DNA from 3 places in the Brachybacterium sp. J144 genome. Region 3 is predicted to be linked to each of the others. Evidence: predicted binding sites of a transcription regulator. Region 3 holds the regulator's gene; each other region holds the start of a gene.
The links. Region 3 encodes HrcA, which represses chaperone genes, less so after heat shock. Its sites were predicted from a motif close to TTNGCACTCGNNNNNNNCGAGTGCNAA; they were not measured.
Positions count from the first base shown of each region.

Region 1: V1260_RS11490 (Hsp20/alpha crystallin family protein) is a predicted target of HrcA. The motif match lies at 2,606-2,632, and genes of this name have one in related genera.
Region 2: groES (co-chaperone GroES) is a predicted target of HrcA. The motif match lies at 1,886-1,912, and genes of this name have one in related genera.

Region 1 covers NZ_JAZDCG010000030.1:29,364-33,639, forward strand. Annotated here, with positions in the region: gene V1260_RS11480 (FAD-dependent oxidoreductase) at 1-1,016, shown strand, start outside; gene V1260_RS11485 (recombinase family protein) at 1,150-1,740, shown strand; gene V1260_RS11490 (Hsp20/alpha crystallin family protein) at 2,094-2,525, opposite strand; gene V1260_RS11495 (hypothetical protein) at 2,793-3,365, opposite strand; gene V1260_RS11500 (hypothetical protein) at 3,362-3,922, opposite strand; gene V1260_RS11505 (FadR/GntR family transcriptional regulator) at 4,086-4,276, opposite strand, start outside.
Region 2 covers NZ_JAZDCG010000031.1:256,044-260,319, forward strand. Annotated here, with positions in the region: gene V1260_RS12725 (hypothetical protein) at 1-1,436, shown strand, start outside; gene V1260_RS12730 (hypothetical protein) at 1,461-1,643, opposite strand; gene groES (co-chaperone GroES) at 2,072-2,368, shown strand; gene groL (chaperonin GroEL) at 2,383-3,969, shown strand; gene V1260_RS12745 (hypothetical protein) at 4,208-4,276, shown strand, end outside.
Region 3 covers NZ_JAZDCG010000024.1:26,803-31,078, reverse strand. Annotated here, with positions in the region: gene V1260_RS09360 (16S rRNA (uracil(1498)-N(3))-methyltransferase) at 90-878, opposite strand; gene dnaJ (molecular chaperone DnaJ) at 895-2,025, opposite strand; gene hrcA (heat-inducible transcriptional repressor HrcA) at 2,093-3,103, opposite strand; gene V1260_RS09345 (DUF3097 domain-containing protein) at 3,284-4,168, shown strand.

The DNA.
Region 1 (4,276 bases), on a different contig from region 3:
GGGTCGGCGTGGACAAGACCCGCACCGCTGGCCGCAACGAGACCCCGTTCCTGGTCCGCATCCAGACGCCTACCGGGGTCAGCGAGGACATCATCGCCTCCGCCGTGATCGATGCCTCCGGCACCTGGGCCACGCCCAACCCCCTCGGCCAGGCCGGCCTCCCCGCCGCCGGCGAACACGAGGCGCGCACCGCCGGGCGCATCACCCGGCCCCTGCCCGACGTGCTCGGACGAGACCGCGTCCAGTTCGCCGGACAGCACGTCATGGTCGTCGGCGCTGGCCACTCGGCCGCCAACTCCCTGCTCGACCTCGCTGAGCACAACCCAGACACCCGGATCACCTGGGCGCTCCGCGCCGCGGACCCCTCCCGCGTCTACGGAGGAGGCGACCAGGACGAACTCGCTGCACGCGGCGCCCTCGGCACCCGGCTGCGCCACCTCGTCGACTCCGGGCGCATCGAGGTCCAGACGTCCTTCACGATCACGAAGTTCACGCTGGAGAACGCGCTGATCGTCCACGCGAACACCCCGGACGGTGAACGCGCCGTGACTGTCGATGCACTGATCCCGGCCACCGGCTTCCGACCCGACCTCGCCACCCTCTCCGAGCTCCGCCTGAACCTGGACACCGCGGTCGAGGCCCCCGCCCAACTGGGCCCGCTCATCGATCCCGAGTTCCACTCCTGCGGCTCCGTCGAACCCCACGGTGAACGCGTCCTCGCCCACCCAGAGAAGAACTTCTACATCGTCGGTATGAAGAGCTACGGACGCGCCCCCACCTTCCTCATGGCCACCGGCTACGAGCAGGTCCGCTCCATCGCTGCCGCCCTGGCCGGCGACCGCGCCGCCGCAGACGCCGTCCACCTCGAGCTGCCCGAAACCGGGGTGTGCACCACCGACCTCGGCGGCAGCTGCGACGCCCCCGCAGCCACGACCGACAGTTGCTGCGCACCGGCGCCCGCCGAGGACACCTGCTGCAGCAGCCCCCAGCCAATCACCCTCACTCTCAGTCGATGACCGCCCCAGCGGGACGGCCAATGGGCGTCCCGCTGGGGTATACCCAAAAGCGACACCCCTCACCAAGACATCGTTGCTGTTCAACAGGGTCCTTTTCGGTGTTTTGGAACATGTCTCGGCTAGGGTCCTAGACATGAATGGAGCACATCGGGCCCCGGGGCAGCGTGTCTCGTACCTCCGGGTGTCCTCGGCCGGCCAGAACCTAGCGCGGCAGCTTGAGGCGGTGGGGGAGTGCGATCAGATCTTCACCGAGAAGCAGTCCGGAAAGAGCGCGACGGACCGCTCGCAGCTGCAGGCGCTCATCCGGCACGTCCGCCGCGGCGACCATGTCGTCGTCGCGTCCATGGACCGCCTGGCCCGGTCGGTCATCGACCTCAACGACATCGTCCAGCAGATCACCGGCGACCCTACCGAGCACACCGATCAGCGCCCCCGGAAGGGCGCGAGCATCGAGTTCCTGAAGGAGCGACTCACCTTCGAGCCCGGACACTCAGACCCGATGGCCGCGTTCCAGCTCAACATGATGGGAGCCTTCGCGCAGTTCGAGCGCGAGCTCATCCGCCAGCGCCAGGCCGAGGGCATCGCCGCCGCCAAGAAGCGCGGCGCCTACAAGGGTCGGCCCCGCACCCTTGAGAGCGACCAGATCCGCTCCGTCCGCGACGCCGCCCTCGCCGGCACATCCAAAGCCCGAGGGCTCTCTAGGCCTGCTGCAGTAGGCGGTTGAACGACCAATCGCTTCGGCCCAGCCCTCGAAGATACTTGGCCAGTAGTTCGACCGCGACCGCCTCGATTTGTGTCTGCGGGGTTTCCCATGCCGTCGGCTGGATGACAAGGTGATGGGTGCAGGAGTCTTGGGGGAACTGCGGCGCACTGCCGGAGGAGAAAACTTCGTGCCCGGTTGCTCCCCGCAGGTGGTTCAGATGCACTCCGACCTGCGTACTGGAAGGTTGCGCAGCTGGGCACCGTGCTGATCATCGTCGCGAGTGGTGGGCGGCGGTTCCGTTTGTTCGGCTTCCTGAGCGACGGAAGGCCCCCGGCTTCGCGGGGAGCCGGGGGCCTTCGATAGGAGTGGGTCGATCAGGTCGCTGAGGACTCGATCTGCTGGGGAGCGTTCTGCGTGGTGATCTCGATCTTGCGGGGCTTGGCCTTCTCGCTGATCGGGATCGTCACGCTGAGCACACCGTTGTTGTAGCTCGCGGAGATGTGCTCGGTGTCCAGTCCCTGTCCGAGGCTGAGCTGACGCAGGAAGGTTCCTCCCGTGCGCTCGCGGGTGATCCACTGCGCCTGTTCATCGGTCGCGAGGGTTCGCTCGGCGCGGATGGTCAGCAGCTGGCCGTCGACGTCGACATCGACGGACCCGGGATCGATGCCCGGCAGGTCAGCGGAGAGGACGTAGTGATCGCCGGCGCGGTACAGGTCCATCGGCATCTGCCGAGGGCCCCGTCGCCCAGCGTCGAGGAAGTTGCTCGCGAAACGCTCCATCTCTCGGAACGGGTCGTAGGTAGCCATGATGTCTCCTTCCTGTCTCGGCCACCTCCTGGATTGGTGGCCTACCAACCTTGAGTCTCTTCGACTCAACTGCGATCAGATTACCACTCTCCCTAGGAGAGTGCCAGCCTTGATTCGGTTCATCTCGGGCGCTGAAACTCCTCTGCGACAGCGCCGAGCACCCCCTGATGCTTCTCGTTACTCAGGTGGGCGCACGGAGCTATGTGCGCCCCGCAGCGCTTGGGTCGGAGGGTGTCGGACTCCACCGTCAGCCGAACCCGCAGTCCCTCACTCCACGGACCACGACTCCAGCAGCGACACCAGCCGCTTCCGCTGACCTGATGGCGCCCACTCCGCTCCGCTGCGCGCCGCGAACTCCACCGCATCCTTCAGCGGCACCCCGGTCAGCTCGACGAGCAGGCCGAGGAGCATTTCCTCGGCGGGCCAGCTGTCGGTGTCGGGCGTGTCCCTCTGCCAGTACATCCCCTGCAGGGCCTTCCCGGTCAGTGGCATGCTCCTCGCCGCCGCCTCGTCCAGTCCGAGCAGCCCCAGCGCGCGGCGCAGGGGCGCGAGGGCTATGACGTCGCGAAGGATCACCTGTCGGTCGCTGCGGGGGAGCAGCAGGAACGCAGCCCAGCTCCCGCCGTCGGGCGAGGTGCCGTGGACGCTCGCGAAGACCTCGGGGAGGAAGACGCTGAGAGCTCCCGCGCTCGCCGACGGCTCTGCCGTCTCCGGCAGGAGCACGACCTGCAGGTGCGCGGCCATCCAGCGGTGCCTCGGCATGATGCCGACGTCGTGGAGGGTCACGCCCGTGAGGCGCGACCCCTCCGGAAGTTCCAGGAGGTTTCCGAGGTGGCTCATTCCTCCCACGCCCAGATCTGATAGGAGGCGGAGATGAGGTCGGCGCGGGTGACGTCGAAGGCGACCGCATCGACCTCGCGCTCCTCACTGCCCGGCTCCAGGGCGACCAGGATCTCGAGGGTCACTGTCAGGGGGTCGGAGTCGAGCACGAGCACCGCGAGCCCCGACTCTTCATCCTGGAAGGACGGGACCTCGACCTCGGGCAGGTCGGCCTTCGCGGCGTCCTGCAGCATGTCGCCGAGCCGGGAGAGCGCCCCCTCCTCCGGCGCGCGATGGAGATAGCGGACCAGCCGGTCCGGGGTCAGCAGCTCGATGTCGACCTCGACCACGCCGTCGTCCTCCAGATCGGGGACCGGGAGCAGGGCGAACGCCGCGCCGTCGCCCGAGACGAGACGCATCGGAGCGTGCGGAGCCTCTCGCCAGCTCACGTTCCAGCCGATCCCGCAGTCCTCGCACGACCGGTCGCCGAACGTCGGAAGACAGCCCTGCCAGTCGACCCAGTCGGGGGCGGGCGGCTGCGTGCGCGGGTCCGGCATCCCGAGCAGATGGTGCCTCACGCGAGGCGATCCGCAGTCGGGGCACGTGCCCCGGGGCTCCGTGTACGGCGGTTCCGGCTCCTCGCCGAAGAACATGATCATGGAGGGAGGGTAGGGCCGGGGTGTGACATCTGAGCTGCGCCAGTGGGTGTCTCAGTGCCGTCGGCCTGGCTTCCCCGGCCCCTCACGGCTCCGGGACGGGGCGCAGCCCTTCGAGCCAGGTGCGCGTGGTGCGGATGTGCGCCATCGCCTCGAGGTGCGCCTGCACGGGGTCGCGGGCGAGGATCGCGCGTGCGATCCGCAGGTGCTCGGCGTCGCTGGTGCGCTTGAGCTCTATCGCGTCGTCGTGCTCGAACACCCGGTAGTGGCGACCGC
Region 2 (4,276 bases), on a different contig from region 3:
AGCACCTCGGCCCGGGCCGTCCCGTGCCCCGCTGGATGCGCGGCCTGCTCGACGAGACCTTCCTCTGGGTCGCCGCCGGGCAGCTGCTGATCGCCCTCCATGTCCCCCGGGAGTCGGTGCGTCGCCTCACCGTGCTGCAGGGGATCCTCGAGGAGTACCGCGATCTGCTGCGGGAGCAGGGCGTCGAGGTGCGCCGCCTCGAGGACGTCCGGACCCTCGAGGACCTCGACGGCCTCGCGGAGGGGGAGGCGATGCCGAGCCTCCCCGTCGGCCTCCCCGCCGATGCGACCGACGAGGAGACGCTCGCCCTTCTCGCCCGGCAGCTCCCCGCGACCACCCTCGCCCGCTGGATCGAGGACGGCGCCGCGGTGGTCCTCGACCTCGCCGAACAGACGCTCGAGGGTCTGCGCCGCCGGCGGGTGCGCCCGGAGCTCGTCGGGGTGGATCCGGCGGCCGTGCAGGAGCTGATCCGGGAGCTGCGGAGGCGGCTCGCCGCGCTCGAGCTCCCGGCGCTGGGTCGCGCCGGCTACCCGGTGATGATGCCGCGCCTCGAGGAGGCGGCCCGGGAGGTCGAGCAGCTCGACCTGATGCGCGGGCTCGAGGTGGCTCCCCGGGCACCGCGTCCCGGCGAGGTGCAGCGGATCGTCGGGATCCTGCAGGATCTGCCAGCGCCGACCCGTGAGCGGCTGATCCCGGTCTCGGTGCTCCGCTCCCGGCTCGTGCTCGCGCCCCTGCTCGCCCGGGTCCTCGCCGACCTGCGCGCCGGCTGGATCGGTCCCGCCGAGCGCCCCGAGCCGCCCTCGGACGAGGAGGCGGCGGCGATACGGGCCCGGTCCGCGGCCGACCGCCGCGAACGGACGGCGCGGGAGGCGAGCCGCCGGGAGCTGGGCCGTCTCGCCGTGCGGCGCACCGCGATGCGCCTCGCGGCACAGGGAGCGGCGATGCTGATCGTCGCCGCCACCTGGGTGCAGGTATGGGTCCTGGGCACTCAGCCCGACAGTCTCCGGGAGCTCGGCATCCCACGGATCGGGGCGGCCCAGGCGACGGCCCTGCTGCTCGCCCTCGTGGTGGTCGGCGCGCTCGCCGGACCGGCGCAGCTCGGGCGGGACCCGCTCGCGGTGCATGAGAGCCCGACCGGTCGGCTCCGGGCCGACGTGCTGCGCGTCGTCGGCGGCCTCGGCGATCTGCTGCTGCTCGTCAGCTGCCTGGGGGTGTGGGCGCTGCTGCCCACCTCGCCGCTGCGGGGCAGCGAGTGGTACCGCCGGGAGCACGGGGATGCGCTGCTGGCGCTCGAGATCGGAATCGACGGAGCCGTCGGCGCCCTCGACCCCGGGGTCGTGCTGATCATCGGGGTGATCGCCGCCGCGGTGCTGGGGATGATCCTCGGCCACCTCGGGCAGCGCCGCCTGCGACGACGGGCGGGACTCGGCCCCTGAGGCGCGTCCGCGGTGCGGGGCGCCTCAGCGGTTCATGCCCAGGGAGGTCACGCCCTGGTTCGAATGCGCCTTGGTGAGCGCGGCGAAGTTGCCGCCGACCCGACGGCCCGGGACCAGATCGGGGCGCTCGACGTCCTGCCCCTGCATGCGGTCGGCGCCGCGGGAGAAGCGGTGGAGGGAGTCGCGGAGGGAGCGGAGCAGAATCATGATCGGCAGATCCTTCGAGTCGGAGCGGGGTGATCGGCCGGGCCCTGGATCGCAGGTGCGCCGGCAGGTTCTCTGCGTCCGTTCTACCGCGCCGGGGACCGGCGGTCACGGGACCGAGGTCACCCGGTTGCCAGGTTCACAAAAAGTGTGTGACCTGGGGCTCTCCGGAGCGGCCGCGGGCGACGGTGGGGCGAGGCGAGGACCCGGCGTCGGGGGCGACGGCGACGGGTCAGGACCAGGGGTTAGCACTCGTCTTGCGTGAGTGCCAGCTCGGTCCTAGAGTGGTCGCCGTTGGCAGTCGACGGCCGAGAGTGCCAGAGGCTGCCAGTCAGGGAACGCCCCGTTCGGCACCGCGACGACGACCGGGATCCGCGCTCCCTGGTTCCCCGAACTCATCAGAGTCAACTCTTCATGAAGGAGTGAGCCGCATGTCGGTCTCCATCAAGCCCCTCGAGGATCGCGTCGTCGTCAAGCCGCTCGAGGCCGAGCAGACCACCGCCTCCGGCCTGGTCATCCCGGACACCGCGAAGGAGAAGCCCCAGGAGGGCGAGGTCGTCGCCGTCGGCGCCGGTCGTTTCGACGACAAGGGCGACCGCATCCCGATGGATGTGAAGGTCGGCGACAAGGTCGTCTTCTCCAAGTACGGCGGCACCGAGCTCAAGTACGGCAACGAGGAGTACCTCGTCCTCGGCGCTCGCGACATCCTCGCGATCATCGAGAACTGAGCGAGAGCATCCCTATGGCCAAGGAGATTCTGTACAACGAAGACGCGCGTCGCGCCCTCGAGCGCGGCGTGGACAAGCTCGCCAACACCGTCAAGGTGACGCTCGGCCCCAAGGGCCGCAACGTCGTCCTCGACAAGAAGTGGGGCGCCCCCACCATCACCAACGACGGCGTGACCATCGCTCGCGAGATCGAGCTCGAGGATCCGTACGAGAACCTCGGCGCGCAGCTCGCGAAGGAGGTGTCCACCAAGACCAACGACGTCGCCGGTGACGGCACCACCACCGCGACCGTCCTCGCCCAGGCGCTGGTTCACGAGGGCCTGCGCAACGTCGCCTCCGGCGCCGCTCCCTCCGCCCTCAAGCGCGGCATCGAGAAGGCCGTCGAGGCGGTGTCCGAGAAGCTCGGCGAGCTGGCCACCCCGGTGGACGGCAAGGCGCAGATCGCGAACGTCGCCGCGGTGTCCTCCCAGGACCGCGAGATCGGCGAGCTGCTCGCCGAGGCGTTCGACAAGGTCGGCAAGGACGGCGTGATCACCGTCGAGGAGTCCTCCACCACCGCGATGGAGCTGGACTTCACCGAGGGCATGCAGTTCGACAAGGGCTTCATCTCGCCTCACTTCGTCACCGACGCGGACCGCCAGGAGGTCGTGCTCGAGGACGCCCAGGTGCTGCTGCACCAGGGCAAGATCTCGGCCGTGGCCGACATCCTGCCGCTGCTGGAGAAGGTCGTCGAGGGCGGCAAGCCGCTCTTCGTGATCGCCGAGGACGTCGACGGCGAGGCCCTGTCCACGCTGGTCGTCAACAAGATCCGCGGCGCCTTCAAGGGCGCGGCCGTCAAGGCCCCGGCCTTCGGCGACCGCCGCAAGGCCATGCTGCAGGACATCGCGGTGCTCACCGGCGCCCAGGTCGTCACCTCCGACCTCGGCCTCGACCTCAAGACCGTCGGCACCGAGGTGCTCGGCCACGCCGGTCGCGTGGTCGTCACCAAGGACTCGACCACCATCGTGGGCGGGGCTGGCGACGAGCAGGCCGTGGCCGACCGTGTCGCGCAGATCCGCGCCGAGATCGCGAACACCGATTCCGACTGGGATCGCGAGAAGCTCCAGGAGCGCCTCGCGAAGCTGGCCGGCGGCGTGTCCGTCATCAAGGTCGGCGCGCACACCGAGGTGGAGCTCAAGGAGAAGAAGATGCGCATCGAGGACGCGGTCTCCGCGACCCGCGCTGCCATCGAGGAGGGCATCGTGGCCGGTGGCGGCTCCGCCATCGTCCAGGCCTCCGCCGTTCTCTCCGAGGATCTCGGCCTCACCGGTGACGAGGCCGTCGGCGCCCGCGCCGTCGCCGTCGCCGTGGTCGAGCCGCTCCGCTGGATCGCTGAGAACGCGGGCCTCGAGGGCTACGTCGTCGTCGAGAAGGTCAAGGAGGCCGAGGCCGGGCACGGTCTCGACGCCGCGACCGGCGAGTACGTCGACCTCGTGGCCGCCGGCATCATCGATCCGGTCAAGGTCACCCGGTCCGCGCTGCGCAACGCCGCCTCGATCGCCGGTCTGGTGCTCACCACCGAGACCCTCGTGATCGAGAAGAAGGACGAGGACGAGTCCTGATGCTCCTCTGATCCTCGCGTGATCATCGCGGGACAGACCGCCGACGGGCGGGCCATCCGGGAGACCGGGAGGCCCGCCCGTCGTCGTGTCCGGAGACGACGGGGACGACGGAGACAGGACACATCCGGCCGCGAGCGGGAGGCCGGGGATGTCCGGGGGCTGCCGGTGGTGCTCGCGAGGGGGCGGCTCGGCCTAGGATGACGCTGTCCCACCGGATCGAGCCGCCTCAGGAGGAGTGGTGACCAGCAGCACGGACGCCACTCCGCTCCCGGACGACGACCGCCCCACCCGCACCTTCGGGCCGCCC
Region 3 (4,276 bases):
CCCATCTGGGAATCGCCTGGGGCTCCTGTTCTCGCTTCGTCGCCTCCGGGGTCCCGGTCGTCTCCGGGGTCCCTGAGCGATCCGGCGGATCAGCCCCAGCGGCCGACGAGGGCGCTGATCACGGCGAGAGCGGCGGGGCCCGCCGTCGAGGAGCGCAGCACCTCGGGGCCGAGCAGCACGCTGCGGGCGCCGGTTCCGCGCAGCGCGTCCAGCTCGGTCTCGTCGATCCCGCCCTCGGGGCCGACGACCACCACGATCTCCTCGACGCCGGCCTCGCTGGCGCCGCGCAGCTCTTCGGCGAGGGTCATCAGCGAGACGGACTCCTGCTCGTGCAGCACCAGCACCAGGGCGCTGTCGGCCGCGCGCTCGCGCAGGTCCTCGACGAGCCGGGTCGTGGTCACCGCCTCCGCCACCTCCGGGATCCCCGGCCGACGGCACTGCTTGACGGCCGCCCGGACGGTCCCCTCCCACTTCGCCCGTCCCTTGGCGAGCTTCTCGCCGCGCCACACGGAGACCGAGCGCTGCGCGATCCAGGGGACGAGGCGGTCCGCGCCGAGCTCCGTCGCGGACTCCACGGCCTGCTCGTCACGGCCGCCGGTGGCGAGGGCCTGGACCAGGGTGAGTCGGGGCAGGCGCTGGACCGCCGGGCTCGGGTCGGCGAGCAGGCGCAGATCCAGCTGCTCCTTGCGGGCGGCGGTCACCTCGGCGAGGACCTGGCGGCCCGGGGCGTCGGTGAGCAGGACCCGCTCCCCCGCGCCGATCCGGGCGACCTTCGCGGCATGCCGCCCCTCCTCCCCCGCGAGCAGGAGGGCATCGCCCTCGCGCGCGCCCGCGAGGGCGTCGTCGAGGATCAGGAAGCCGGGCGGGGTCGTGGGCATCGGCGCGGTGCTCCGCTCAGAGGTCGCGCAGGCGGTCACGGAGCTTCGCGAAGGGGCCGTGGCCCTTCTTGCGCGTGGTCTCGTCGCCCCGCAGCGCCGCGAGCTGCTCGAGCAGCGAACGCTCCTCGTCGCTGAGCGAGGTGGGGACGTCGACGTCGAGGACCACCCGGATGTCGCCGCGGCGCTCACGCCGCAGCGGGGTGACCCCGAGGCCCTTGAGGGTGATCTGGTCGCCGGGCTGCGAGCCGGGCTTCACGTCGATCTCCTGGATGCCGTCGAAGGTCTCGAGCGGGACGGTCGCCCCGAGCGCCGCCGAGGTCATCGGCACGGCAATCGTGGTGACGAGGTCGTCGCCGTCGCGGTCGAAGGTGTCGTGCTCGGAGACGGAGAGCTCCACGAACAGGTCGCCGGAGGGTCCGCCGGCCTCGCCGACCTCGCCCTCACCGCGCAGCTGGATGCGGGTGCCGTGCTCGACGCCGGAGGGGACGCGCACGGTGACCTCGCGGTCGGAAGCCGTGCGGCCGTGCCCGGAACAGGCGGTGCAGGGAGACTCGATGACGTCGCCGTGCCCGCCGCAGGTGGGGCAGGGCGCCATGGTGACCATCTGGCCCAGCAGCGACTGGGCGACGCGCTGCACATGACCGGAGCCGTTGCAGGCGGTGCAGCGGGTGGGGCTGGTGCCCGGCTCGCAGCAGGAGCCGGAGCAGCGCTCGCACAGCGCCGCCGTGCGGAAGGTGACCTTCTGCTCGGTGCCGAAGACGACGTCGCGCAGGTCGATGCGGATGCGGCGCAGCACGTCGCCGCCGCGGCGCTGCCGAGGCACGGGGCCCTGGCCGCGACCGCGCATGCCCGCGGCACCCGCGAACATGTCGAAGATGTCGCCCATGTCGAAGCCGGCGCCGCCGCCGAAACCGCCGGGGAAGCCGCCGCCCATGCCCGGGCCGCCGCCCATGTCGTACTGACGGCGCTTGTCCGCATGGGACAACGTCTCGTAGGCCTGGGACACCTTCTTGAAGGTCTCCGCCGCCTCAGGATCGGGGTTGACGTCGGGGTGAAGGCTGCGCGCGAGCTTGCGGTAGGCCTTCTTGATCTCCTCGGTCGAGGCGTCGCGGGAGACGCCGAGGAGCTCGTAGTAGTCGTCGTTCACCAGTGGGGTCCTTGCGGTGTGGGTGGGAGCAGAGATAGAGGGGCGGAGACGGACCTCCGCACGGCGATCACTCGAGGTAGCGCGACACGTACCGCGCGATCGCCTGCACCGTGGAGATGCCGGTGACGTAGTCCATCCGGGAGGGGCCGAGGATCGCCAGATGGGAGCCCGCGCCGTAGCCGGCCCCGACCACCGCGGCCTGGGTCAGCGCGGACTCGCGCAGCTCGGATCCGATGCGGACCTCGACCGCGCCCGGCGAGGCGTGCATCTCGGTGAACAGCCGCAGCAGCACGAGCTGCTCCTCGAGGACGTCCAGCAGGGGCTCGACGTCGCGGGCGAAGTCCTCCGCGCTGCGGGCCAGGTTCGCGGTGCCCGCGAGCATGATCCGGTCCTCGACTCGGGCCGCGGCGAGGGCGATGAGCGCCTCGGCGACCTCACGGGCGGAGTCGCGGTCCGGGCGGCTGACGGTCTCTAGCAGGTCCCCGAGCGGGGCGGAGAGGTCGGTGACCTCGCGCCCCGCGACGGTGCGGTTCAGCGCATCACGCAGACCGGCGTAGTACTCGGCGTCGCGCCCCGGGGTCACCGGGATGGTGCGCTGGTCCACGCGGCCCGACTCGAGGATCAGCACCACCAGCAGCAGGGACTCGGCGACCTTGACCAGCTCGACGTGGCGCACCCGAGCCTGCCGGCGGGCCGGGTACTGCACCATCGCGACCTGCTGGGTGAGCTGCGCGAGCAGGCGCACCGTGCGGGCGAGGAGCTCCTCGACGTCCCCGGACTGCTCGAGCAGGGCGTGGATCGCGCGGCGCTCGGGCACCGAGAGCGGCTTGACCGTCGCGACGTGGTCGACGAAGGTCCGGTAGCCCTTGTCCGTGGGGACGCGGCCCGCGGAGGTGTGGGGCTGGTGGATCAGCCCCTCCTCCTCGAGGGCGGACATGTCGTTGCGCACCGTCGCGGCGGAGACGCCGAGCTCGTGGCGCTCCAGCAGGGACTTCGACCCGACGGGTTCGCGGGTGGCGACGTAGTCCTCGACGATGGCGCCGAGGATCTGCAGCTTGCGGCTGTCCGTTCCTCTCACCTCCGACGGGCGGGGACCCGCTGTGGGTCCGATGTGCTTTGGCTCCGATGTGCTGTGCTGCGGGCGGGCCGCGGTGCGGACCCGTCGGACGGCCGACGGGGCTGGCACTTGGGGCCGCCGAGTGCCAATCCTACGCGCCCCGCGCGGTGCTCCCCGGGAGGCGTTCGCCACGGGGGTATCGTGCCGGGCGTGCCTGCAGCCTCCTCCTTCCCCGACCGGTACGGCCGAGACGTGCTGTCCTCGACCCCGCCCGCCCACCATCGCCGCCGCCCCGTCGCGACCGAGGTGCCCGCCCGCAAGGATCTCGTGGTCGAGGAGGCCTCGACCGGCTTCACCGGGGCGGTGACCCGGGTCGAGAAGATCGCCGGGGAGCTCGTGGTCGAGCTCGAGGACGGCCGCGGGGTGCGCCGCACCTTCCCGCTGGGTCCCGGATTCATGATCGACGGGAAGCCCGTGGTGCTCACCCGGGCCGTCGCCCAGCAGGCGCCCGTGCGCAAGCGCTCCGCGAGCGGCTCGGTGTACGTCGAGGGCGCGCGGGCCCGTACCGCCCGCGCCTCCCGGATCTGGGTCGAGGGCACCCATGACGCCGAGCTGGTGCACAAGGTGTGGGGCCACGACCTGCGCATCGAGGGCGTCGTCGTCGAGCAGCTGGAGGGCGCCGACAACCTCGTCGAGCGGGTGCAGGAGTTCGCTCCCTCCCCCACCCGGCGCCTCGGGATCCTGGTGGACCACCTGGTGCCCGGCTCCAAGGAGTCGCGCATCGCGCAGCAGGTGATGCGCCTGCCCGGTGCGGCGGGGAACGTGATCGTGCTCGGCCACCCGTACGTGGACGTCTGGCAGGCCGTGAAGCCCGCTCGCGTGGGCCTCGACCGGTGGCCCCACGTCCCCAAGGGCACCGACATCAAGATCGGGACCCTCGCCGCCCTCGGCTGGCCGCACGGGGACAAGCACGACGTGGGCCTCGGCTGGAAGCGGATCCTCGAGACCGTGCGCTCCTACGCCGATGTCGAGCCGACGCTGTCCGGGCGCATCGAGGAGCTCATCGACTTCGTGACCGTGGACTGAACGCCCGGGGCGCGACGAAGGTCGCGGGGGAAAACCCCCGGTGACCGGGGAGGCCCACCCCGGTGACGACGCGCAGAGCGGTCGTTAGGCTGGCCACATCGCACAACC